3 regions of the Pantoea sp. SGAir0175 genome follow, and region 2 is predicted to be linked to each of the others. Evidence: riboswitches for the same ligand, from Rfam matches in the RefSeq annotation. Region 2 holds a riboswitch; each other region holds the start of a gene.

Region 1 (7,791 bases), on a different contig from region 2:
TTTCGATTCTGACGCGTTATCGCCCGCCCAGCGCGGAACACTGGTTCGGCACCGATCAGCTGGGGCGCGACATTTTCAGCCGGGTGCTGGTCGGCGCGCGGTCCACCATTTTGCTGTCGCTGCTGGCGACCGCGCTCGCGATGGTTATTGGCTCAGTACTGGGCACCGCCAGCGCCTACCTTGGCGGCAAAGTGGATGAATTCCTGATGCGCACCATGGATGCGGTGATGGCGATTCCCAGCCTGCTGTTTGCGCTGCTGATTGTCAGCACCCTGGGGCAGAGCAGCATGAACGCCGTGCTGGCTATCACTATCGCCTTCGTGCCGGGTATGGTGCGCATTGCGCGCAGCGTGGCGCTGGCGGCGCGTCAGCAGGACTACATCAGCGCCGCCATCGCGCGCGGCGAAGCGGGTTACTACATCATTCTGCGCGAAATGCTGCCGAACATTCTCGCGCCGATCATCGTGGAAGCCACCATTCGCGTGGCATTCGCCATCATGCTGTTTGCCACGCTGAGCTTTCTCGGCCTCGGCGCGCAGCCGCCCGAGCCGGAGTGGGGGCTGATGGTGTCCGAAGCGCGCAGTTATTTCTTTAAAGCACCGTGGATGATGATGATCCCCGGTCTGGCTATCGCGCTGGTGGCGATTGGCTTCAACCTGCTGGGCGATGGCCTGCGTGATGTGTTAAATCCAGGGAGCCACAAATGAAGAGTCCGCACAACCCGGTGCTGTCGGTGGACAATTACAGCCTCGATTATGCGTTAGCGCGCGGCCATTCACTGCCGGTACTGCGCGATATCACCCTGCAGGTGATGCCGGGCGAAGTGTTGGGGCTGGTAGGAGAGTCCGGCTCCGGCAAGACCACCCTCGGCTGGGCGATCATGCGCTGGCTGGCCAGTAACGCACGCGAGCAGGCGGGTGATATCCGGCTGAACGGCGAAAGCCTGCTGCAGCTGCCAGCGCACCAACTGATGGCGCTGCGCGGTAAAAAGCTTGGCATGATTTTTCAGGATCCCAGCGCGTCGCTGAACCCGACACTGACGCTGGGTGAACAGGTCACCGAAGTGCTGCGCCGTCATCGTGGGCTGTCAGCGCGCGAAGCGCAGCAGCTGGGGGAATCGCTGCTGCGCGATGTCGAGCTGAAGCACCCGGCACGCATGATGCAGCGCTATCCGCATCAGGTTTCCGGTGGTGAGAAGCAGCGCATCCTGATCGCTACCGCCTTCGCCTGCCAGCCGGACTGCCTGATTTTTGATGAGCCGACCACGGCGCTGGACGTCATCAGCTCAGCGCAAATCCTCGACCTTTACGAGCGACTGCGCGCCGAGACCGGCGTCGCGTCGCTGTATATCTCACACGATCTGGCGCTGGTGGCGAAAGTGGCCGACCGCGTGTGCGTGCTGGAGCAGGGCCGCATCGTCGAGCAGGCCGCGACGCGCACGCTGTTCAGCGCGCCCGCGCATCCGTATACGCGCAAACTGATTGCCGCGGTGCCGGATCCGCAGCATCGGCTGGTCGCGGATGCGGCCGGCCGTCAGCCGCTGCTCAGCCTGCAGGCGATGACGATTGATTATGGCCAGCACGGCGTGCTCGATCGGCTGTTGAAACGCGAAGCGAACACGACGCGGGCCGCCAATGCGGTTTCGCTGACGGTGCATCAGGGCGAAATTCTCGGCGTGGTCGGCGAGTCCGGTTCGGGTAAATCTTCACTCGGCAAGGCGATAACCGGCCTGGTGCCGTTCAGTGGCAGCATCGACTTCTGCGGCGCGACGTTATATGGCCGCGCGCAGATGGACCCGGCGTATCGCCGCCGCGTGCAGATGATTTTTCAGCATCCGGATGCGTCACTCAATCCGCGCATGACCGTCGGCGAAATTATCGCCCGTCCGCTGCGGCTGTATGGACTGCCACCGGGAGAAAGCGAGGCGCAGGCGGTGGCGCGTCTGCTGCAGGAAGTGCGGCTGCCTGCGGAATTTGCCAGCCGCTATCCGCACGCGCTGTCGGGCGGGCAAAAACAGCGCGTGGCGATTGCACGCGCCTTCGCTAACCCGCCGGACCTGGTGATTTGCGATGAAATCACGGCGGCGCTGGATGTGTCGGTGCAGGCCACCATTATCGAGCTGCTGCTGGAGCTGCGCCGTCGCTACGGCACGGCATATCTGTTCATCACCCACGATCTCAATCTCATCCGCCAGATCGCGCATCGCGTGGCGGTGATGTATCGCGGCGATGTGGTGGAAGTGCTGCCCGGCGAGAACATGCGGGCGCAGGCACAGCATCCTTACACCCGTGCACTGCTTGATGCCGTGCACATCCCTGATCTGACCCAATCCGTGGCATAACGAGAAGCGCATGAACCCTGAACAGTTAATTCATCACATCGATCGTGAATACTGCCTCGCTTTCCTGGCAAAAATGGTGCAGCACAAAAGTTACAGTGCCACCGAGGGCGAACGCGAATTAGCCCGCTATATGGCAGAACAGATGGCGCAGCTGGGGCTGGAAACCGAGCTGCAGCCGGTGGCTGGCGATCGGCTGAACGCCATTGGGCGGCTGGCCGGTAGCGGGGGCGGCCACAGCCTGCTGTTCAACGGCCATCTTGATACTAACCCGGTCACCGAAGGCTGGACCGTCGATCCCTGGGCGGGAAAAATCGACGAGCAGTTTATTTACGGCATCGGCGTTTCTAACATGAAAGCGGGCGATGCCGCCTATTTCTGCGCGCTGAAGACGTTGATTGATGCCGGCGTGAAGCTCAGGGGCGACGTGATCCTCACTTACGTGGTCGGCGAGTTACAGGGCGGCATCGGTACGCTGGCGGCGATTGAGCAGGGCATACGCGCCGACTATTTCATCAATGCCGAACCCACGGATCTACAGGCACTGACCATGCATGCCGGCTCGCTGATGTTCACCATTGAACTGACCGGCGATACGCGCCATCTGTCAAAGCGTGAGGAGGCGGTCGACGCGATTGCGGCGGCGGTTGAACTGATTCCACAGATCAATAACATCACCTTCAGCGGAGCGAAAAGCGCAGAACACCGCAAAATTAACCGTGGTCATATTGGCACCGTACACGGTGCGCTGGGGCGTGATTTGCAGGAGTGGCGGCCGCCGCAGGTCGCGGATTTTGTCCGCCTGAAAGGCTCCGCCCGCTTTGCGCCGGGGCAAACGGTAGACGGCGTGCTGGCCGATCTGCAGGCCCTGCTGGATGCACTGTGCCAGCGCTATCCGGGCCTGCAGGCGCAGCTGTTCGATGACGGCCTGCGCGATAAACCCACCATGCTGCCGTTTGAGGTGTCGCCGGAATCGCCAATCGTTAAAGCGGTCAATCGCGGCTGGCAGACCGTGCGCGGCACGCCGCAGCCCACCGGGGTGATCACGCCGCCCGCCTTCTACGGTACCGATGCGGCGCACCTGTATCAGCATGCGGGTATGGAGGGCATCGTGTGCGGGCCCGGCGGCAAGTACAACACCATGCCGGACGAGCGCGTTGAGATCAGTGAATTTCTCGATATGGTGCGTATCTATTTGCTGGCGATCCTCGACATCTGCCAGCCGGTTGAACCGGCGTCATGATCGCCGACGCGCTCTCACGGCTGCGCAGCGCCATGCGCGCCGCCGACATTGAGGTGATGCTGATCGATCATGGCGAACTGCTGGCATGGTTAACCGGTTATACCGTGTCGGAAACGCGTTATCGTGCCTGTCTGGTGCCGTTGCAGGACGAACCGTGGATGGTGCTGCGCCAGCTGGATGCCGCGCCGTGCCGCGCGCAGTCACCGCAGCTGGCGATTGACGCGTACCGTGATGAAGACGATCCGTGGCTGGCAGTGGCGCAAAGCCTGACGCGGCGCGGCTATCAGCGGGCGCGGCTGGGCGCGGATTATGCATCCTACGGCATGACGGTGCATAGCTGGCAGCAGCTGGCGCGCCATCTGCCCGGGGTGCGCTGGTGTGATGTCAGCGGCATCAGCGACCGGTTGCGCAGCGTTAAATTTCAGGCTGAAATCGCCAGCTTACACCAGGCCGCCAGCATTGCCGATGCCACGCTGGCCCAGCTGAGTGCGCAGGTGCAGGGCGGCTGGCGTGTGCGTGATGTCGCCGCGCTGGCGGCGGCACAATTTCTGCGGCTCGGTGCTGACAGCGGTGAAACCGGACCGATTGTCATCGCCAGCGGCGATAGCGGCTTTTTGCATGCCAGCGGCCATGAGCAGCGTCTGCAAGCGGGCGATGTGCTGCACGTTGAGCTGATCCCAAAAGTGCGGCACTACAGCGCGCGCCTGATGCGTCCACTGATTGTCGGTGGAATCTCTGCGGCGCGCGCGGCGCTGGCACAACAGCTGATCGCCATTCAGGATCGCCAGCTACGGGCGATGAAGCCGGGCGTTGCGGCCTGTACGGTGGATGCCGTCGCGCGTGAGGCGGTGCTCAGCGCCGGGCTGCGTGAGGATTACAGCAACATCACCGGTTATGCGCTGGGTCTGTATACGCGCACTCCGCGTCCGAGCGATTTCAGCTGCTGTTTTCATCCTCAGGCGCCGTGGTTACTGGAGGAAAACATGGTGTTTCACATGTATATTTCAGCGCAGGGCCTCGCCTTCAGTGAAACCGTGCGCGTCACGGCACAGGGCGCAGAGCGACTCACCACGCTGCCGCGCCAGCCCTTTACGCTGCCGGCTAACAATTAACAGGATGATGTACAGTGCAGGACGTTGAATTAATCGATTTGGCTGCCACCTTGCCGGGCCTGATGTTTGATCTGAAGTACGCCACCGCCGATAACATCGCCGGGTATGCTATTTATCGCGACGCGCAGGCGTTGCTGCATCCGGATGCCGCCGCCGCGCTGCGCCGCAGCAGCGACATCGCCCTGCTGGCGGGATTTCGCCTGCTGGTGCTGGACGCGTATCGTCCGCAGCAGGCGCAGTGGCACTTGTGGGATGCCTGTCCGGACGCGGATTATGTGGTGCCACCGGCGCGGGGCTCGAATCACAGCCGTGGCGTGGCGATCGATGTGACGCTGGTGGATGAGGCGGGCAATATTCTGGAGATGGGGACCGGGTTTGACGACATGTCTGCTGAGTCGCACCCGTTCCATCCCAACGTGCCGCAGCAGGCGCAGCGCCATCGCCTGTTGCTGAACGCCATCATGCTCGGCGGCGGTTTTGTCGGGATGCCCACCGAATGGTGGCACTTTGAACTGCCGGATGCGCAAAACTATCCGCTGCTCAGCGATCGCTTTGCCTGCGTCAGCCGGGCTGATCGCGCTCCTGTGAGTGATATTGCGCGTTAATAATCGCGTTGCTGAAGCGGGGGGTTCTGCGCCTTCCCGCCTTGACACGCCCTCCGTTCCGACCCCAGAATGCAGCTTGTTCCAAGGGGTGCCCTGTTAGAGGGCTGAGATTCTACCCGCGCGGCTGTCACGGCCGGCAACGTAGTGACCCTCTGAACCTGATCCGGCTAATACCGGCGTAGGGATGTGGAACCGGGGTCACTGCACGCCCTCATTCCCTCTTTGCGCCTTTCTGCGAATCCTGCGCATTTCTCAGGCCCTGGCTGGCCGTTATGCCGCAGTCCAAAGAGGGCACCTTCATGACCGAAACGTCAATCATTGCCGCGCTGCTGGCGTTTATGCAGCGCGAAGAAACCACGGAAGCGGATTTCAACCAGCTGGCGCTGCAGCTGTTCGCGTGGCAATTCGAACACAATCTCCCTTACGCCCGTTTCGCCCGCCAGCGCGGCCGCACGCCGCTGACGGTCAAACAGTGGCGGCAGATTCCGGCGGTGCCGATCACCGCGTTTAAAGATCTGACGCTGAGCTGCCGTCCGGTGGCGGAGATTCCCCACATCTTTATGACCAGCGGCACCACGGGTACCGGCCGGGGGCGCAGCTATCACCCGACGCTGGCGGTTTATGATCGCTCGATGCTGATCAACTTCCGCCAGCGTTTTATGGCCGGACATTCGCGCCTGCCGATGGCAATTCTGTTTCCGCCCAGCAGCGCGCTGCCCAACTCTTCGCTGGCCCACTATCTGACGCTGGCGATGCACGAATGCGGCACGCCAGACAGCGAAGTGATGGTCGATGCGCAGGGCCTGAAAATCGCGCGTCTGATCGCCGCGCTGGAGCAGGCGCAGGCCAGCGGCCAGCCTTATGCCCTGCTGGGCGCCAGCTACAGTTTTGTCCATCTGCTGGACGAACTGGCACGTCAGCAGCGACGTTTCGTGCTGCCGCCGGGCAGCCGCATCCTCGACACCGGGGGTTTTAAGGGCCAGTCGCGTGAAGTGGCGGCGGAAGCGTTTTATAGCGCGCTGCAGCAGACGCTCGGCGTGCCGCGTTCACACTGCATCAATATGTACGGCATGACTGAACTCAGCACCCAGTTTTACGATGCCGGCAATGAAATCTGCCCGCCGGTGAAATCCGGACCGCACTGGATCCGCACGCGCGTGGTCAATCCGCTGACCGGTGCGGACGTGCCGGAAGGGGAGACAGGCGTACTGGTGCATCACGATCTCGCCCATTTCAATTCTGTTTCCGCCATTCTGACCGAAGATGCCGGCGTGATGGTGCCCGGCGGGTTTCAGCTGCTGGGCCGCGTCGCGGGCGCCGATGCCAAAGGCTGCTCGCTGGCGATGGAATCGTTTCTCGCTGCCGCGCAGGCGCGGGCATGAAAGTGTATGCCGGCCATCTGCCGGGCATCCGCCACAGCGAGGTGACGTGGCACAGCCTGCACTTTGGCCAGCAGGGCAGCGCGCTGGAAGTGTGCGTGCCGGTGCTGTCCGAGGCGCAGATTGCCACGCTGGCGGCCAGCGTTCGCGATAACGCGCGCCGCTACCTGCACACCCTGAGCGTAGTGCGCATCACCGCGTTGATTGATGAAGCCATCTCGCGCCTGCTTGACCGTTCGCACCCGTTGCGCCAGCAGGCGGAGCGGTTGCTGCCGCTGGTTACCGGCTATGACGCCGGGATGCTGCGGCTCGGTTTAACCGGCTATCTCAAAACCTTCCGTGAACCGCAGCTGCGGCGTTTTCTGGCGGAAGATTTCGGCAACGTGCAGATGCTGGACGATTTTCAGCCGCGGCCAAAAGGCGGCTTGGCCCGCGCGTTTGGTCCACAGCTGTTGCTGCAGGTCTGGGCCGGCAATGTGCCGGGTTTGCCGCTGTGGAGCCTGATTGCCGGCCTGCTGGTGAAGGCGGGAAGCGTGGGCAAAGTGGCGAGCGCAGAGCCGCTGATGGCGGGCTGGTTCGCCCAGCTGCTGGCGGAGATCGATCCGCAGCTGGGCGACTGTCTGGCCGTCTTATGGTGGCAGGGCGGTGATGAACGCACTGAGCAGCAGTGGTTCCGCGAGGCAGACGTGGTGATGGCTTATGGCGGAGAAGCCGCGCTGACGGCGATGCAGCGGCGTCTGCCGCCAGCCACGCGCTTTCTGCCGCACGGCCACAAAATCAGTTTTGGCATGGTGGCGCGGTCGGCGCTGGACGTGCGGCGCGGTCCGGCGCTGGCGCGTCAGGTGGCTTACGATGTGATGCGCTATGACCAGGCCGGCTGTTACTCGCCGCAGGCGCTGTTTATTGAGCGCGGCGGCCGGGTGTCGCCGCAGGAGTTTGCTGCTTACCTCGCCCATGAACTTGCCGCGCTGGCACAGCGCTATCCGCGCGCGACGCTGACGCTGGGTGAAAGTCAGGCTATGGCCGCGTGGCGTAACGCGGAGGAAATGCATGCGCTGAGCGGTGACCGCACGCTGTACGGCGATGAACACGATGCCTGGGCGGTGGTGTACGT
Region 2 (7,791 bases):
GAAAAAAGCCAGCAGAGAAAAACTCCGCTGGCGGTGAAATTGCACCCTACTCAGAAAAGGTTCCACGTCGGCGGAACCGCTGGCAGAGCGCCATTCATTGCTGAATGCCTCCCGCTCTTCCATTGCCCGCCAGTATGCCTCTAATATGGGGCAGGAAAAACTGAGCGAAGTCGAGAAGGAGTTCCCCTTTTATGTCCTCTGCGCGTCTGCAACAGCAATTCATTCGCCTGTGGCAACACTGTCAGGGCCAGGATCAGGAAACCACGCTGAGCGAGCTGGCCGAACTGCTGCACTGCTCACGCCGCCACATGCGTAACCTGCTGAACGCCATGCAGGCGGCGGGCTGGCTGATCTGGCAGGCTGAAGCTGGCCGCGGTAAACGCTCGCTGCTGAGCTTCTGCTACACCGGACTGGCGCTACAGCAGCAGCGCGCCGAAGACCTACTGGAGCAGGATCGCATCGACCAGCTGGTGCAGCTGGTGGGCGATAAAAACCAGGTGCGACAGATGATTGCCGCGCACCTTGGCCGCAGCTTTCGCCAGGGCAAGCATATATTGCGCGTGCTCTACTACCGGCCCCTGCCTAACCTGCTGCCCGGCTCGCCGCTGCGCCGTTCAGAAACCCATCTGGCGCGGCAGATATTCAGCGGCCTGACGCGTATAAATGAGGAAAAGGGGGAAATCGCCGCCGACATTGCCCATCACTGGCAGCAAACCTCTCCGCTGCACTGGCGCTTCTTCCTGCGGCCGGCAATCCGCTTTCATCATGGCCGCGAGCTGGAGATGGAGGATGTCATCGCCTCGCTGGACCGGGTGCGCAGCCAGCCGCTGTTTTCGCACATCGACCAGTTGCACTCGCCGGCACCGTGGACGCTGGATATCCATCTCAGCCAGCCGGACTGCTGGCTGCCGTGGCTGCTGGCCAGCGTCAGCGCCATGATTCTGCCGCGTGAATGGCCGACACTGCGCCACTTCGCCCGTCAGCCCATTGGCACCGGTCCGTACAGCGTGGTGCGCAATCAGCAAACCCAGCTGAAAATCGCCGCGTTTGATGACTACTTCGGCTACCGCGCGCTGATTGATGATGTCTCGATCTGGGTGCTGCCGGAGATCAGCGATGAGCTGGTCTACGCCGGTGTAAAACTGGAAGGCGAAAACGACGACGAAAAATCGGAAGAGAGTCGTCTCGAAGAGGGCTGCTATTTTCTGCTGTTCGATCAGCGCTCTGAACGCGGGCGCGATGCCGGTTTCCGCCGCTGGGTGAGCGATCTGCTTAACCCTATCGCGCTGCTCAATCATGCCGGCGTCGGCTATCAGCGCTACTGGTTCCCGGCTTATGGCCTGCTGCCGCGCTGGCACCATCGGCGCGATATCACCCCAGCCCACAAGCCCGACGGCGTGACCCAGCTGACGCTCAGCTGGTACAGCCACCATGTCGAACACGAGGGCATCGCCAATGCGCTGCGGCCGCTGCTGGCGCAGCAGGGCGTCGAGCTGATTACCCGCGAAGTGAGCTACGAAAGCTGGTTCGACGGCGCGGGCGAGAGTGACATCTGGCTGGGCAGCGTCAACTTTACCCTGCCGCTCGACTACGCCCTGTTCGCTCAGCTCTACGAGCTACCGCTGATGCATCACTGTATCCCGCTGGACTGGCAGGCCGACGCCGCGCGCTGGCGAGAGAAAGCGCTGCCGCTAGCGGAGTGGAGCAAACAGCTGGTAAACAGCGACTATCTGCATCCGCTGTTTCATCACTGGCTGCTGCTGGAGGGCCAGCGCAGCATGCGTGGCGTGCGGCTGAACACGCTCGGCTGGTTTGACTTCAAGTCCGCCTGGTTCGCCCCGCCGGAGCTGTAAAAAGGGCAGCATCGGACAACACGACCAGCAGGTGAACCTTTCGCGTTGTCCTGTAAATGTCTAGAATATGTCGTTCTCAACGGGGTGCCGGTTAACTGGCTGAGAGAGACCCGTCGAACCTGATCCGGCTCGTACCGGCGTAGGGATTTGAGATGCTCCGCCCTCAGATCCTTTGCGACGCAACCTTACCTTCTCCTTAAGGAACGCAAAGTGTTAAATAAAGTTCTGCCCCTGTTGCTGCTGATCGCGGCGCCGGCTCTGGCGGCCAAACCCGTCCTCACCGTGTATACCTACGACTCGTTCGCCGCCGACTGGGGCCCCGGTCCGGCAGTGAAAAAAGCCTTTGAGGCCCGGTGCGGCTGTGAGCTGAACTATGTGGCGCTGGAGGATGGCGTATCGCTGCTTAATCGCCTGCGCATGGAAGGAAAGAACAGCAAGGCCGACGTGGTGCTGGGGCTGGACAATAACCTGATTCAGGCGGCGGAAAAAACCGGCCTGTTCAGCAAAAGTACGGTGGATACCCGCGGGCTACAACTGCCGGACGGCTGGCACAATGACACTTTTATCCCGTTTGATTACGGCTACTTCGCGTTCGTTTACGACAAAAACAAGCTGAAGAATCCGCCGCACAGCCTGAAGGAGCTGGTCGAAAGCCCGGAAAAATGGCGGGTGATTTATGAAGACCCGCGCACCAGCACGCCGGGGCTCGGTCTGCTGCTGTGGATGCAGAAAGTGTACGGCGATGACGCGCCGGCGGCCTGGCAGAAGCTGGCCAGCAAAACCGTGACCGTCACCAAAGGCTGGAGCGAAGCTTATGGTCTGTTCCTCAAAGGCGAAAGCGATCTGGTGCTGAGCTATACCACCTCGCCGGCTTATCACATTATTGAAGAGAAAAAGGATAACTACGCCGCCGCGCCGTTCAGCGAAGGCCACTATCTGCAGGTAGAAGTGGGCGCGCAGCTCGCCAGCAGCAAACAGCCGCAGCTGGCGCAGCAGTTCATGCAGTTTATGGTGTCGCCAGCGTTTCAGAGCACCATTCCCACCGGCAACTGGATGTATCCGGTGATCAAAAGCGATTTGCCCGCCGGTTATCAGGCGTTACCGGTGCCCGCGAATGCGCTGCAATACACCCCGACAGAGGTGGCTGACCATCGCGCGGCGTGGATTAGCGCGTGGCAGCGCGCCGTCAGCCGCTGATGCCCGGCTGGCTGCTGCCCGGCGCGTTCAGCGCGCTGCTCTTGTGTGCGGTCGCGCTGCTGGCGCTCGGTGCCCTGCTGCTGACTGCGCCGGCCACCGACTGGCGCGCACTGCTCAGCGATAGCTATCTGCACCATGTGCTGGCGTTTTCCTTTGAGCAGGCGCTGCTATCAGCGCTGCTTTCGGTGCTGCCGGCCATTCTGCTGGCCCGCGCGCTTTATCGCCGCCGCTTTAGCGGCCGCACGCTGCTGCTGCGCCTGTGCGCCATGACGCTGGTGCTGCCGGTGCTGGTCGCCGTATTCGGTCTGCTGAGCGTCTATGGGCGCAGCGGCTGGCTGGCGCAGCTGTGTGCCACAGTCGGTATCGACTATCACTTCTCGCCCTATGGCCTGCAGGGTATTTTGCTGGCGCACGTGTTCTTTAATCTGCCACTGGCGACGCGCATGCTGCTGCAGGCGCTGGAGAGCATTCCCGGCGAGCAGCGCCAGCTGGCGGCGCAGCTCGGTCTGCGCGGCTGGTCGCTGTTTCGCCTGCTGGAGTGGCCGTGGCTGCGCCGTCCGCTGCTGCCAACGGCGGCGCTGATCTTTATGCTGTGCTTCGCCAGTTTTGCCACCGTGCTGGCACTGGGCGGCGGTCCGCAGGCCACCACGCTGGAGCTGGCCATTTATCAGGCGCTTAGCTTTGATTACGATCCTGGCCGCGCCGCGCTGCTGGCACTGCTGCAGCTCGGCTGCTGTCTGCTGCTGGTGCTGCTCAGCCAGCGCTTCAGTAAAGCGATTCCGGCCGGTAGCCAGACGGTGCGCGGCTGGCGCGATCCGCAGGATTCCTGGCGCGCACGCGTCGCGGATACGCTGCTGATTACGCTGGCGCTGCTGTTACTGCTGCCACCGCTGGCGGCGGTGCTGGTCGACGGCTTACGCGGCGGCATTGCCGGCGCGCTGCAACAGCCCGCGCTATGGCAGGCCACATGGACGTCGCTGCGTATCGCACTCGGTGCCGGTGTGCTGTGCGTGCTGCTGACCATGATGCTGCTGTGGAGCAGTCGCGAACTGCGCCAGCGTCAGCAGCGCTTCGCCGCGCAGGCCATGGAACTCAGCGGAATGCTAATTCTGGCAATGCCGGGCATCGTGCTGGCGAGCGGGTTCTTTCTGCTGTTCAACGCCACCGTTGGCCTGCCGCAGCGTGCCGATGCGCTGGTGATCTTTACCAACGCGCTGATCGCCATCCCCTACGCCATGAAAGTGCTGGAAAATCCGATGCGCGATCTCAGCGCGCGCTACGCTCAGCTGTGCGCCTCGCTGGGCATCAGTGGGTTTACTCGCCTGCGGCTGATTGAACTGCGGGCGCTGAAACGTCCGCTGGCACAGGCGCTGGCATTTGCCTGTGTGCTGTCGATTGGGGATTTCGGCGTGGTGGCGCTGTTTGGCAGCGCCGATTTCCGCACCCTGCCGTTTTATCTGTTCCAGCAGATTGGCGCCTATCGCGGTGCCGATGGCGCGGTGACCGCGCTGCTACTGCTGCTGTTATGCCTGCTGCTGTTTACGCTGATGGAAAAATTACCGGGTCGCCATGCTGACACTGAATAACCTTACTTATCTCTACCAGCATCTGCCGATGCGCTTCAGCTTTAGCGCACAGGCCGGTGAACGTCTCGCCATTCTCGGCCCGAGCGGCGCGGGCAAAAGTACCCTGCTGAGCCTGCTCGGCGGCTTTCTGCCGGTGAGTCAGGGCAGCCTGCTGATCGATGGCGTCGACCACACTCGTAGCGTGCCTTCCGCGCGACCGGTATCGATGCTGTTTCAGGAGAACAATCTGTTTCCGCACCTGACGGTGCAGCAAAATCTGGGGCTGGGCCTGCATCCCGGCCTGAAGCTGACGCGCGAACAGCAGCAGCAGGTACAACAGATTGCGGAGCAAACCGGGCTGGAATCGATGCTGACGCGTCTGCCCGGCCAGCTCTCCGGCGGCCAGCGCCAGCGCGTGGCACTGGCGCGCTGCCTGCTGCGCAATCAGCCGGTACTGCTGCTGGATGAACCGTTTTCGGCACTCGATCCGGCGCTGCGCAGCGAGATGTTACAGCTGGTGCGCGCGGTGTGCGAGGCGCGCACTATCACGCTGCTGATGGTGTCGCACAGTCTGGAGGATGCGCAGCAGATTGCGTCACGCAGCCTGGTGATTGTTGACGGTCGGGTGTACTGGGATGGCAGCACCGCCAGCCTGCTGCGCGGAGAAAGCCCGGCGGCCGCCATCCTTGGCGTATCACCGCGTTAAGCGAAGAACACTTTCCACAGCAGCTGCAGGAAAATCGGCATCATCGGGTGGAACAACAGCGCAATAAAGGCACCCACGCCGATGAGCGCCATCAGCGGAGCCAGCCAGCGCAGCCGCGCCAGTGGCAGATAAGGCGTGGCCCAGTCGACGCTTTTGCCGCTGCGCCACCAGCGCCACAGCAGCCAGCCGCCGATCCACAGCAGCAGCGCCACCGCCAGCAGCAGCCATTTGAAGCTGTCGCCCTGCGCCGCCTGCGGCACGTCGATCGCCACGCCCGCCAGAATGCCCGGCATCAGGTAGGCCGGCGGCCACAGGATGCAGCCGATAATGTTCGGCGGCAGGAATTTACGCACCGGCAGCTCCAGCATGCCGGCCGCCAGCGGAATCAGCGGACGCGTCGGTCCGACAAAGCGCCCCACGAGGATGGTAAACATGCTGTGCTGATGCAGCGCGTGCTCGGTTTTATCCAGCAGCCCTTTGTATTTTTGCAGGTATTTCCAGCGGTGCAGCGGTCCCTGGAATTTCCAGCCAATGCCGTACGACACCCAGTCGCCAATCAGACAGCCGGCCAGCCCGGCGGCCCACGCCGGATAGAGCCCGATTTGTCCGCTGCCCACCAGCGCGCCGAGGCTGGCCATCAAGACCGTTCCCGGCAGCAGCAGGCCGACAAACGCCAGCGACTCAAGAAAGGTCACCAGCGCCACGGCAATCAGCGCGTACTCCAGCGATTGCGTAAACAGGTGTTGGATCCAGGCTTCCATAACTATCCTCTGCGGAATATAGAGGCTGGATTGTCCTGAGACAGCCCCACAGCGTCAAGCAATTCCCCGCGCTGCCGCACGCCCGCGCCGCGCAGACGACGGCACCACCGCAGTACACTGTATAAACATCCATGATATACTGAAATGAATTCATTCTCCGGAGTTAACGTGACCGAACCGCGCGCAGGATTTTTGCTGACTCGCCACTGGCGGGATACCCCGACCGGCAGCGAAGTGGTGCTGTGGCTGGCCACCGACCAGGGCCCGCAGCGCCTGGTACTGCCTGCGCAGGAGTCAGTGGCGTTTATTCCCCGGGAGTTCCAGGCGCAAACCGAAGCGCTGCTTCGCGACGAGCGCCATACGCGCCTGCAACCGCTGGATCTGAAAGATTTTCGTCGCCGACCGGTGCTGGGACTCTATTGCCGCAGCCACCGACAGCTGCAAAGCATCGAAAAACGCCTGCGTGAAAACGGCATTGCGGTGTATGAAGCAGATATCCGCCCGCCGGAACGCTACCTGATGGAGCGCTTTATCACGGCGCCGGTGTGGTTCAGCGGCGAGCCGCGCGGCGACAGCCTCGTCAACGCGCGCCTCAAGCCGCATCCCGATTACCGTCCGCAGCTGAAATGGGTGTCGCTCGACATCGAAACCACCGAGCACGGCGAGCTGTACTGCATCGGGCTGGAGGGCTGCGGCCAGCGCCAGGTGTATATGCTCGGCCCGCCGAACGGTGATGCCAGCCAGCTGGATTTTGAGCTGATCTACCTCGACAGCCGGCCACAGCTGCTGGAGCAGCTTAACGCCTGGTTCGCCCGTCACGATCCCGATGTCATTATCGGCTGGAACGTGGTGCAGTTTGACCTGCGCGTGCTGCAAAAACATGCCGACCGCTACGGTATTCCGCTGCGTCTTGGCCGTCAGCAGCAGCCGCTGGAGTGGCGCGAGCACGGCTTTAAGCCCGGCGTGTTCTTTGCTCAGGCCAGCGGCCGGCTGGTGATTGACGGGATCGAGGCGCTGAAATCGGCGTTCTGGGACTTCGCCTCATTTAGCCTGGAGGCGGTGTCGCGCGAGCTGCTGGGTGAAGGCAAAGCCATCAACAATCCGTGGCAGCGCATGGAAGAGATCAACTGGCGCTTTGCCCACGATAAACCGGCGCTGGCCACCTACAATCTGAAGGATTGTGAGCTGGTCACGCGCATCTTCCAGCACACCGCTATCATGCCGTTTTTGCTGGAACGCGCCACCGTCAATGGCCTGGCGGTGGATCGCCACGGCGGATCGGTGGCGGCGTTCAGCCACCTGTATATTCCGCGCATGCACCGCGCCGGCTTCGTCGCGCCCAACCTCGGCGAAGTGGCGCCGGAAGCCAGCCCCGGCGGCTACGTGATGGATTCGCGCCCCGGACTGTATGATTCGGTGCTGGTGCTGGATTATAAAAGCCTCTATCCGTCGATCATCCGCACCTTTCTGATTGATCCGGTCGGGCTGGTGGAAGGCCTGGCGCATCCGGACGACGCCGATTCGGTTCCCGGTTTTCGCCACGCGCGCTTTTCGCGCCGCACCCACTGTTTACCGGCGATTGTCGGGCAGATCTGGCAGGGGCGCGAGGCCGCCAAACGCGACGGCAACCAGCCGCTGTCGCAGGCGCTGAAGATCATCATGAACGCTTTTTATGGCGTACTTGGCACCAGCGCCTGTCGCTTTTTCGA
Region 3 (7,791 bases), 410 kb from region 2:
CTCTGGCGGAACATCCTGATGAATCCCGTGACCGAGGTTGAAGACGTGGCCTTCGCCTGCGCCAAAGGCTTCCAGAATCCCCGCCACTTCCTGCTCAATTCGTGCAGGGGGTGCATACAGCATAGACGGATCCATGTTGCCCTGCAGCGCGACTTTATCGCCCACGCGGCGCCGCGCTTCGCCAATATCGGTGGTCCAGTCAAGGCCCAGCGCATCACAGCCGGTGGCGGCCATCTCTTCCAGCCACTGGCCGCCGCCCTTGGTAAACAGGGTGATGGGCACGCGTCTTCCTTCGTTCTCATGCAGTACGCTGTCGACGATTTTGTGCATGTAATAGAGCGAGAACTCGCGATAGTCGCGCCCGGTCAGCACGCCGCCCCAGGTATCAAACACCATCACCGACTGCGCACCCGCTTTAATCTGCGCGTTGAGGTAAAGGATCACGCTCTCTGCCAGCTTATCCAGCAGCGCGTGCAGCGTCTGCGGCTCGGCGTACATCATCTTCTTGATTTTGGTGAAAGCCTTGCTGCTGCCGCCTTCTACCATGTAGGTTGCCAGCGTCCACGGGCTGCCGGAGAAACCGATCAGCGGCACTTCGCCTTTGAGGTTGTGACGGATGGTGCGCACCGCATTCATCACGTAACCCAGCTCCTGCTCTGGATCCGGCACCGGCAGTTTATCCACATCGGCACGACAGGTGATTGGATGGGAGAAACGCGGGCCTTCGCCGGTCTCAAAGTAGAGCCCCAGGCCCATCGCATCCGGAATGGTCAGGATATCGCTGAAGAGGATCGCGGCATCCAGCGCATAGCGGCGCAACGGCTGCAGGGTGACTTCGCACGCCAGCTCCGCGTTCTTACACAGCGACATAAAATCACCGGCTTCAGCGCGCGTGGCTTTGTATTCCGGCAGGTAACGCCCGGCTTGTCGCATCATCCATACCGGGGTGATATCCACCGGCTGGCGTAACAGGGCGCGCAGATAACGATCGTTCTTCAGTTCACTCATAATGGGCTCTCTCATGCTAAGGCCGGCAGTGTAGCATTTTCACGCCGCGCTGGCGCGACACAGCGCAACCGTATCTTCAATCAGCCGGCGCGCCACGGTGCCCGGCGGCGGCAACAGGGGCAGATCATCGTAGCGATACCAGCCAGCATCCAGCAGCTCTTTACCATCGTGCTGCAGCTCGCCGCCATCGTACTCCGCCATGAACGCCATCATCAGCGAGTGCGGGAACGGCCACGGCTGCGAGGTCACGTAACGCACATTTTTTACCCGCACGTTGCTCTCTTCCATCACCTCGCGGGCCACCGCCTGCTCCAGCGTTTCGCCGACTTCGACAAAACCGGCCAGCACGGTGTAGATGCTGTTGCGATGGCGCGCATGGTTTGCCAGCAGGATCTCCTCACCGCGACGAATCGCCACAATGATGCAGGGGGCGATTTGCGGATAGTAGCGCTCGCGGCAGTGGCTGCACAGGCAGGCAAATTCGCGCTTGCTGTGCTGCATTTCATGGCCGCAATAGCCGCACCAGCGATGCGAACGGTAGAACTCTGCCAGCTGCACGCCGCGCCCGGCGAGCTGAAACAGACCGACATCTTCGTCAATTAGCTGGCGCACCGAGGCCATATTGTCCGGACGCGCTTCGCATACCAGCCAGACGTTTTCGCCCTGCCACTCGCCAATCACTCTGCCGCTGCTGCCGGTCAGGCCAAACTCGCCGGATAAGCCATGCGGCAACTCGCCTTGCGGCAACCAAAGTTTCTGCGCGGAGCTGACAATCCACCAGCCAGCGTCTACGCTTGAGATCTCACGTTGCATCTTAATCGTTGTCCTTAGCGTCAAATGGCACGCTGAAATCCTGATGTTAAGTGTGTAATAAACAACTATAACTCACCTGGAGCCCCGTATGCTTACCCAGTTAGATAACCTGACCGAGCGTGTAGGTGGCGGTAATGAATTAGTCGACTCATGGTTGCGCGCCCGTCGACAGCTGCTCGTCACCTATTACGAGTTAATTGGCATGAAGCCGAACAAAGAAGCGCTGACCGCGCTGGATGAACAGGCGCTGGATGCGTTTTGCCATCGTCTGGTGGACTATCTCTCTACCGGCCACTTCAGCGTTTACGAGCGCATCATCAGCGAGATGTCCGGCGACAGCCCGATGATTGCGGCGGCGCAGATCTATCCGGCGCTGGAAGGCAATACTGAACGTCTGATGCAACTGTATGACAGCCATCTGCAGCAGGCCATTAATGACGACAACTGCGTGGATTTCCAGCAGGCGCTGTCAGAAGTGGGCGAAGCGCTGGAGTCACGCTTTACGCTGGAAGACAAACTGATTCAGCTCGCCTGGGATAACCAGCTGGCGCGCCCGCCGGTGGCCAATGACAGCACCATTGCTCGTCCGGCCTGAACCGCTGCAGTTGTAAAAGACTTGTTATTCAGGAAAAGCCCTTTTATGCTGAATGGGCTTTTTTATTGTCTTTTTAAACGACAATCCACAATCAAACTTTGCGATATAAGCGCAGCGTGCAACAGTCAGTAAAGTCGCTTATCGCGTAAAACGTAAACTTGTCGGAGTGCCCTTAGGGGCTGAGACCGTTAATTCGGGATCCGCGGAACCTGATCAGGTTAGTACCTGCGAAGGGAACAAGAGTAGATGTGATCAGCACGGTGCAGTCAGGCGCCCGCACCGTTTCTGTTACTCCTTCCGGACTCCGGACAAGCAGCTTCCCCTTGTTTTCAGGAAACTTGCTATGTCTGATGCTAAAACCTCACGTCGTGAACAACGCGCGCAGGCGCAAAAATTTATCGATTCGCTCCAGGGAACCGCCTTCCCTAACTCCAAACGTATCTGGATCAGCGGCAGCCGCGCGGATATCCGCGTCCCGATGCGCGAAATTCAGCTCAGCCCGACGCACACCGGCGGCAGCAAAGATCATCCGCAATACGCAGAAAATGAACCGGTGCCGGTGTATGACACTGCCGGTGCCTATGGCGATCCCCACGCGACCATCAATGTGCATCAGGGTCTGGCAAAATTACGCGCCGGCTGGATTGCCGAACGCAACGACAGCGAAACCATCAGCGCACTCAGCTCAAGCTACAGTCAGCAGCGGCTGGCAGATGACGGGCTGGATCATCTGCGTTTTGAACACCTGCCGCTGCCGCGCCGTGCCAAAGCGGGTCGCCGCGTCACGCAGCTGCATTATGCACGTCAGGGCATCATCACGCCGGAGATGGAGTTTATCGCGCTGCGCGAAAACATGGGACGTGAGCGTATCCGCAGTGCAACGCTGTTGCAGCAGCACGCCGGCCACGGCTTCGGCGCGCAGCTGCCGGAGAATATCAGCGCCGAATTCGTACGCGCCGAAGTGGCCAGCGGCCGCGCCATCATTCCTGCCAACATCAATCACCCCGAATCAGAGCCGATGATTATCGGCCGCAATTTTCTGGTAAAGGTTAACGCCAACATCGGCAACTCGGCGGTAAGTTCGTCGATTGAAGAGGAAGTGGAAAAACTGGTATGGGCCACGCGCTGGGGGGCAGATACCGTGATGGATCTGTCGACCGGCCGCTATATCCATGAAACGCGCGAGTGGATTTTGCGCAACAGTCCGGTGCCGATCGGCACGGTGCCAATCTATCAGGCGCTGGAAAAGGTCAACGGCATCGCAGAAGATCTTAACTGGGACATTTTCCGCGATACCCTGCTGGAACAGGCTGAGCAGGGCGTTGATTACTTCACCATTCACGCGGGCGTGCTGCTGCGCTATGTGCCGATGACCGCACAACGACTGACCGGCATCGTGTCGCGCGGCGGCTCCATCATGGCGAAGTGGTGCCTGTCACATCATCAGGAAAACTTCCTCTACCAGCATTTCCGCGAAATCTGTGAAATCTGCGCCGCCTATGATGTCGCGCTGTCGCTCGGTGATGGTTTACGTCCCGGCTCGATTCAGGACGCCAACGACGAAGCCCAGTTTGCCGAACTGCGTACCTTAGGCGAGCTGACGCAAATCGCCTGGCAATATGATGTGCAGGTCATGATTGAAGGCCCCGGTCACGTGCCGATGCAGATGATCCGCCGCAATATGACCGAGCAGCTGGAACATTGCCATGAAGCGCCGTTTTATACGCTGGGCCCGCTGACGACCGATATCGCGCCGGGCTACGATCATTTCACCTCCGGGATTGGCGCCGCCATGATCGGCTGGTTTGGCTGCGCGATGCTGTGCTACGTCACGCCGAAAGAGCACCTTGGCCTGCCGAATAAAGAGGATGTTAAGCAGGGGCTGATTACCTACAAGATCGCGGCGCACGCTGCCGATCTGGCTAAAGGCCATCCCGGCGCGCAGATCCGCGACAACGCCATGTCGAAAGCTCGCTTTGAGTTCCGCTGGGAAGATCAGTTTAATCTGGCGCTCGACCCGCATACCGCGCGGGCCTATCACGACGAAACTCTGCCGCAGGAATCCGGCAAAGTGGCCCACTTCTGTTCCATGTGCGGCCCCAAATTCTGTTCAATGAAAATCACCCAGGAAGTGCGCGAATTTGCCGCCCGTCAGCAGACTGAAGCCCAGCCGATAGCGCTGGGGATGGCGCAAATGTCCGATGCCTTCCGTAGCCGTGGCGGCGAGCTGTATCACGCCGCCGATGCCCTGAAAGAGGAAAAATGATGACTGAAGCCTTCCCTGCCACCGCGCCAAAACTGGGGCTCTATCCGGTTGTCGATAGCGTGTTGTGGATTGAACGCCTGCTGGCAGCCGGCGTGCGCACCCTCCAGCTGCGCATTAAAGATGGCGATGATCGTCAGATTGAAGCCGCAGTACGTGATGCCATCGCCCTGGGCAAACAGTACGGTGCGCGGCTGTTTATCAACGATTACTGGCGCTTAGCGATTAAGTACAACGCTTATGGTGTGCATCTTGGTCAGGAGGATCTGGATGTGGCCGACCTGGATGCTATCCGCCACGCCGGCTTACGCCTGGGTCTGTCGACACACGATGATGCCGAGCTGGATCGCGCGCTGGCGCTGCGTCCGTCCTATATTGCGCTCGGCCACATCTTTCCGACACAAACCAAAGAGATGCCCTCTGCGCCACAGGGCATAGCCGAGCTGAAGCGCCATCTGGCGCGGCTGCAGCACATTCCCACCGTAGCGATTGGCGGCATTTCGCTGGCACGCGTGCCGGAGGTGCTGGCGACCGGCGTCGGCAGCATTGCCGTGGTCAGCGCGATTACCCAGGCGGAAGACTGGCAGGCGGCCACCCGCCAGCTGCTGGCGCTGGTAGAATCCCCAGAGCATGTCGCAAAAGCGTTGTAACTGACTGCAACGGCGGTAAAAATCCGCGAATACGGCGCGCAAACGGCAGCAGTCAGGGCTGGCGCGACCGGGGACAATCGCTAAAGTGAGCCTGCCCGCTGTCGCTTGCAGCGGGCCAGGGCTGGCTTCCCCGACTCTCTGTCCGGCCCTGCCTTTCCACCGCTATTCCGTCAGGGAGGTGATATGGCGCGTTGTTTCCGCACTGCAGGCCTGCATGGCACGCTCCACGGCTGCGCCGAGGCTGGCAATCGCCTGCTCGGTTTGCTCATTCATTGGCAGACCATAATTGAGGCGCAGGCAGTTGCGATATTTACCCGCCGCCGAAAACAGCGAACCGACCGCCACCTGGATTTTCAGCTCCCGCAGCTCCGCATTCAGCCGCACCGCATCGAAGGCTTCCGGCAGCTCAATCCACATCAGGAAACTGCCCTGCGGCCGCGAGACGCAAATGCCGCAGGGAAAATAGTGGCGCACCCAGCAACTAAACGTCTCATAGTTACGCTGATACACCTGGCGCATGCGGCGCAAATGCGGCAGGTAATGGCCCTGACGAATAAACTCCGCGACCGCATACTGCGGCTGCGTTGCCGTCGAACCGGTGCCAATATATTTCATGTGCAGTACGCGATCGCGATAGCGTCCCGGCGCGACCCAGCCCACGCGCAAGCCGGGCGCCAGGGTTTTGGAAAACGAACTGCACAGCAGCACGCGGCCATCCATATCCAGCGATTTGATGGTGATCGGACGCGGATACTCCCACGCCAGCTCGCCGTAAACATCATCTTCAATGATCGCTGCATCAAAGCGCTGCGCCAGCGTCAGCAGCGCGCGCTTACGCGCTTCCGGCATGATAAATCCAAGCGGATTATTGCAGTTGGGTACCACCACTACCGCTTTGATTGGCCACTGCTCAAACGCCAGCTCCAGCGCCTCAAGACTGATCCCGCTGACCGCATCGGTAGGGATTTCAATGGCGCGGATGCCCAGACCGCGCAGTGTCTGCATGGTGCCGTGAAACGCCGGCGACTCAACGGCAATGATATCGCCTGGCTCGCACACGGCGCGAATCGACACCGATAGCGCTTCATGGCAACCGGTGGTGATGACAATATCTTCCGCCGTCAGCTGACAGCCGCTGTCAATTGTTAGCCGCGCAATCTGCTCGCGCAGCGCTGCCACGCCAAGCAGGCTGTCATAGTTGAGCTGATCAATGTCCTGCTTCTGCGCCATGCGCCCCATGATTTTCCACAGCGGCTTGAGCGTCGGCTGGGTCAGGTCCGGCATGCCGCTGCCCAGCTGCAGCACGTCGCCATTAATGCGGCTGCTCAGCAACTCCAGCACCGATTCCCACTGGGTGATCTCAACCGGACGCTGTACGGGTCGGGTCATCGCGGGTACCGGCGGCGTGGCTTTACGGGTAGCGACAAAATAGCCGGAACGCGGCTGCGGCACGATAAGCTGCTTCTCTTCCAGCAGATGATAAGCCTGCTGCACGGTACTGATGCTGACGCCGTGCTCAATGCTGAGCGTACGCACCGAGGGCAAGCGTTCGCCGCTGCGATACAGCCCCTGCTCAATACGGTCTGAAAGCAGACAGGCCAGATGTTGATAGCGCGTCATTGTGTGCCTCGCTGCGTTAACGGTGATCAAAAATCAGTACAGATGACGCCTATTTCTACCATTCAGATCGGTACGGGCGCAATCTGTATGTTAAAGATAAGTGATTTTTGAATCTGTATTGCATTCACCTTCAGAGGGAAAATGTTGCTCAGACACCATACTGAGGGCTGGGATTATGGAATTCGATCAGAACCGGGCGGCAAAACCGTTCAGCGTGACCTTACTCGATATCTTTCGTGGCGGCGTGCGCGCGATAAAACGCTGGCAGGCCAGACGGGAAACGCGGGAGATTCTTTCGCACCTGAGTGATGCGCAGCTGCGTGATATCGGGCTGACGCGTCAGGATATCAATCAGAAATAACGTGGATTTCAGACGAAAAAAAACCCTGCCGAGGCAGGGTTTTTTCATGGTCAGCAGAGCAGACGATTATTCGTCGTCGCTACCGCCCAGACCGGCGTTCAGCAGCTCAGCGAGGCTGGCAGAGGCTTCATCCGCAGTCACCTGCGGTGCAACCGGTGCTTCACCCGCCTGACGGCGACGCATACGATCCTGGTGGTAAGCATAACCGGTACCGGCCGGGATCAGACGACCCACGATAACGTTCTCTTTCAGGCCGCGCAGTTCGTCGCGCTTGCCTGCTACCGCTGCTTCGGTCAGGACACGGGTGGTCTCCTGGAACGATGCCGCAGAGATGAACGATTCGGTTGCCAGCGAGGCTTTGGTGATACCCAGCAGGTCACGCATGTACGTCGCGCCGATTTTGCCGTTCGCTTCCAGATCGCGGTTGGAGATCTTGATACGAGAGACTTCCGCCTGCTCGCCTTCCAGGAACTCCGAGCTA

What was found. Region 2 has a riboswitch for thiamine pyrophosphate ahead of thiB (thiamine ABC transporter substrate binding subunit). Riboswitches for the same ligand answer to the same signal wherever they lie in the genome.
Region 1: it holds a riboswitch for thiamine pyrophosphate, as region 2 does, so the genes downstream of both, C1N56_RS21555 (LuxE/PaaK family acyltransferase) here and thiB (thiamine ABC transporter substrate binding subunit) in region 2, are expected to answer to the same signal.
Region 3: it holds a riboswitch for thiamine pyrophosphate, as region 2 does, so the genes downstream of both, thiC (phosphomethylpyrimidine synthase ThiC) here and thiB (thiamine ABC transporter substrate binding subunit) in region 2, are expected to answer to the same signal.

The regions. Positions count from the first base shown of each region.
Region 1 covers NZ_CP028082.1:494,069-501,859, reverse strand. The annotation lists gene C1N56_RS21580 (ABC transporter permease) at 1-707, shown strand, start outside; gene C1N56_RS21575 (dipeptide ABC transporter ATP-binding protein) at 704-2,341, shown strand; gene C1N56_RS21570 (M20 family metallopeptidase) at 2,352-3,581, shown strand; gene C1N56_RS21565 (M24 family metallopeptidase) at 3,578-4,693, shown strand; gene ddpX (D-alanyl-D-alanine dipeptidase) at 4,708-5,298, shown strand; TPP riboswitch at 5,373-5,502, shown strand; gene C1N56_RS21555 (LuxE/PaaK family acyltransferase) at 5,598-6,680, shown strand; gene C1N56_RS21550 (acyl-CoA reductase) at 6,677-7,791, shown strand, end outside.
Region 2 covers NZ_CP028081.1:3,412,129-3,419,919, forward strand. The annotation lists gene sgrR (HTH-type transcriptional regulator SgrR) at 192-1,853, shown strand; TPP riboswitch at 1,924-2,017, shown strand; gene thiB (thiamine ABC transporter substrate binding subunit) at 2,064-3,050, shown strand; gene thiP (thiamine/thiamine pyrophosphate ABC transporter permease ThiP) at 3,026-4,636, shown strand; gene thiQ (thiamine ABC transporter ATP-binding protein ThiQ) at 4,620-5,321, shown strand; gene C1N56_RS16095 (DedA family protein) at 5,318-6,082, opposite strand; gene polB (DNA polymerase II) at 6,251-7,791, shown strand, end outside.
Region 3 covers NZ_CP028081.1:3,822,685-3,830,475, forward strand. The annotation lists gene hemE (uroporphyrinogen decarboxylase) at 1-1,008, opposite strand, end outside; gene nudC (NAD(+) diphosphatase) at 1,048-1,821, opposite strand; gene C1N56_RS17885 (Rsd/AlgQ family anti-sigma factor) at 1,910-2,416, shown strand; TPP riboswitch at 2,569-2,669, shown strand; gene thiC (phosphomethylpyrimidine synthase ThiC) at 2,760-4,682, shown strand; gene thiE (thiamine phosphate synthase) at 4,682-5,329, shown strand; gene C1N56_RS17900 (aminotransferase-like domain-containing protein) at 5,492-6,949, opposite strand; gene C1N56_RS17905 (DUF1127 domain-containing protein) at 7,125-7,310, shown strand; gene rpoC (DNA-directed RNA polymerase subunit beta') at 7,377-7,791, opposite strand, start outside.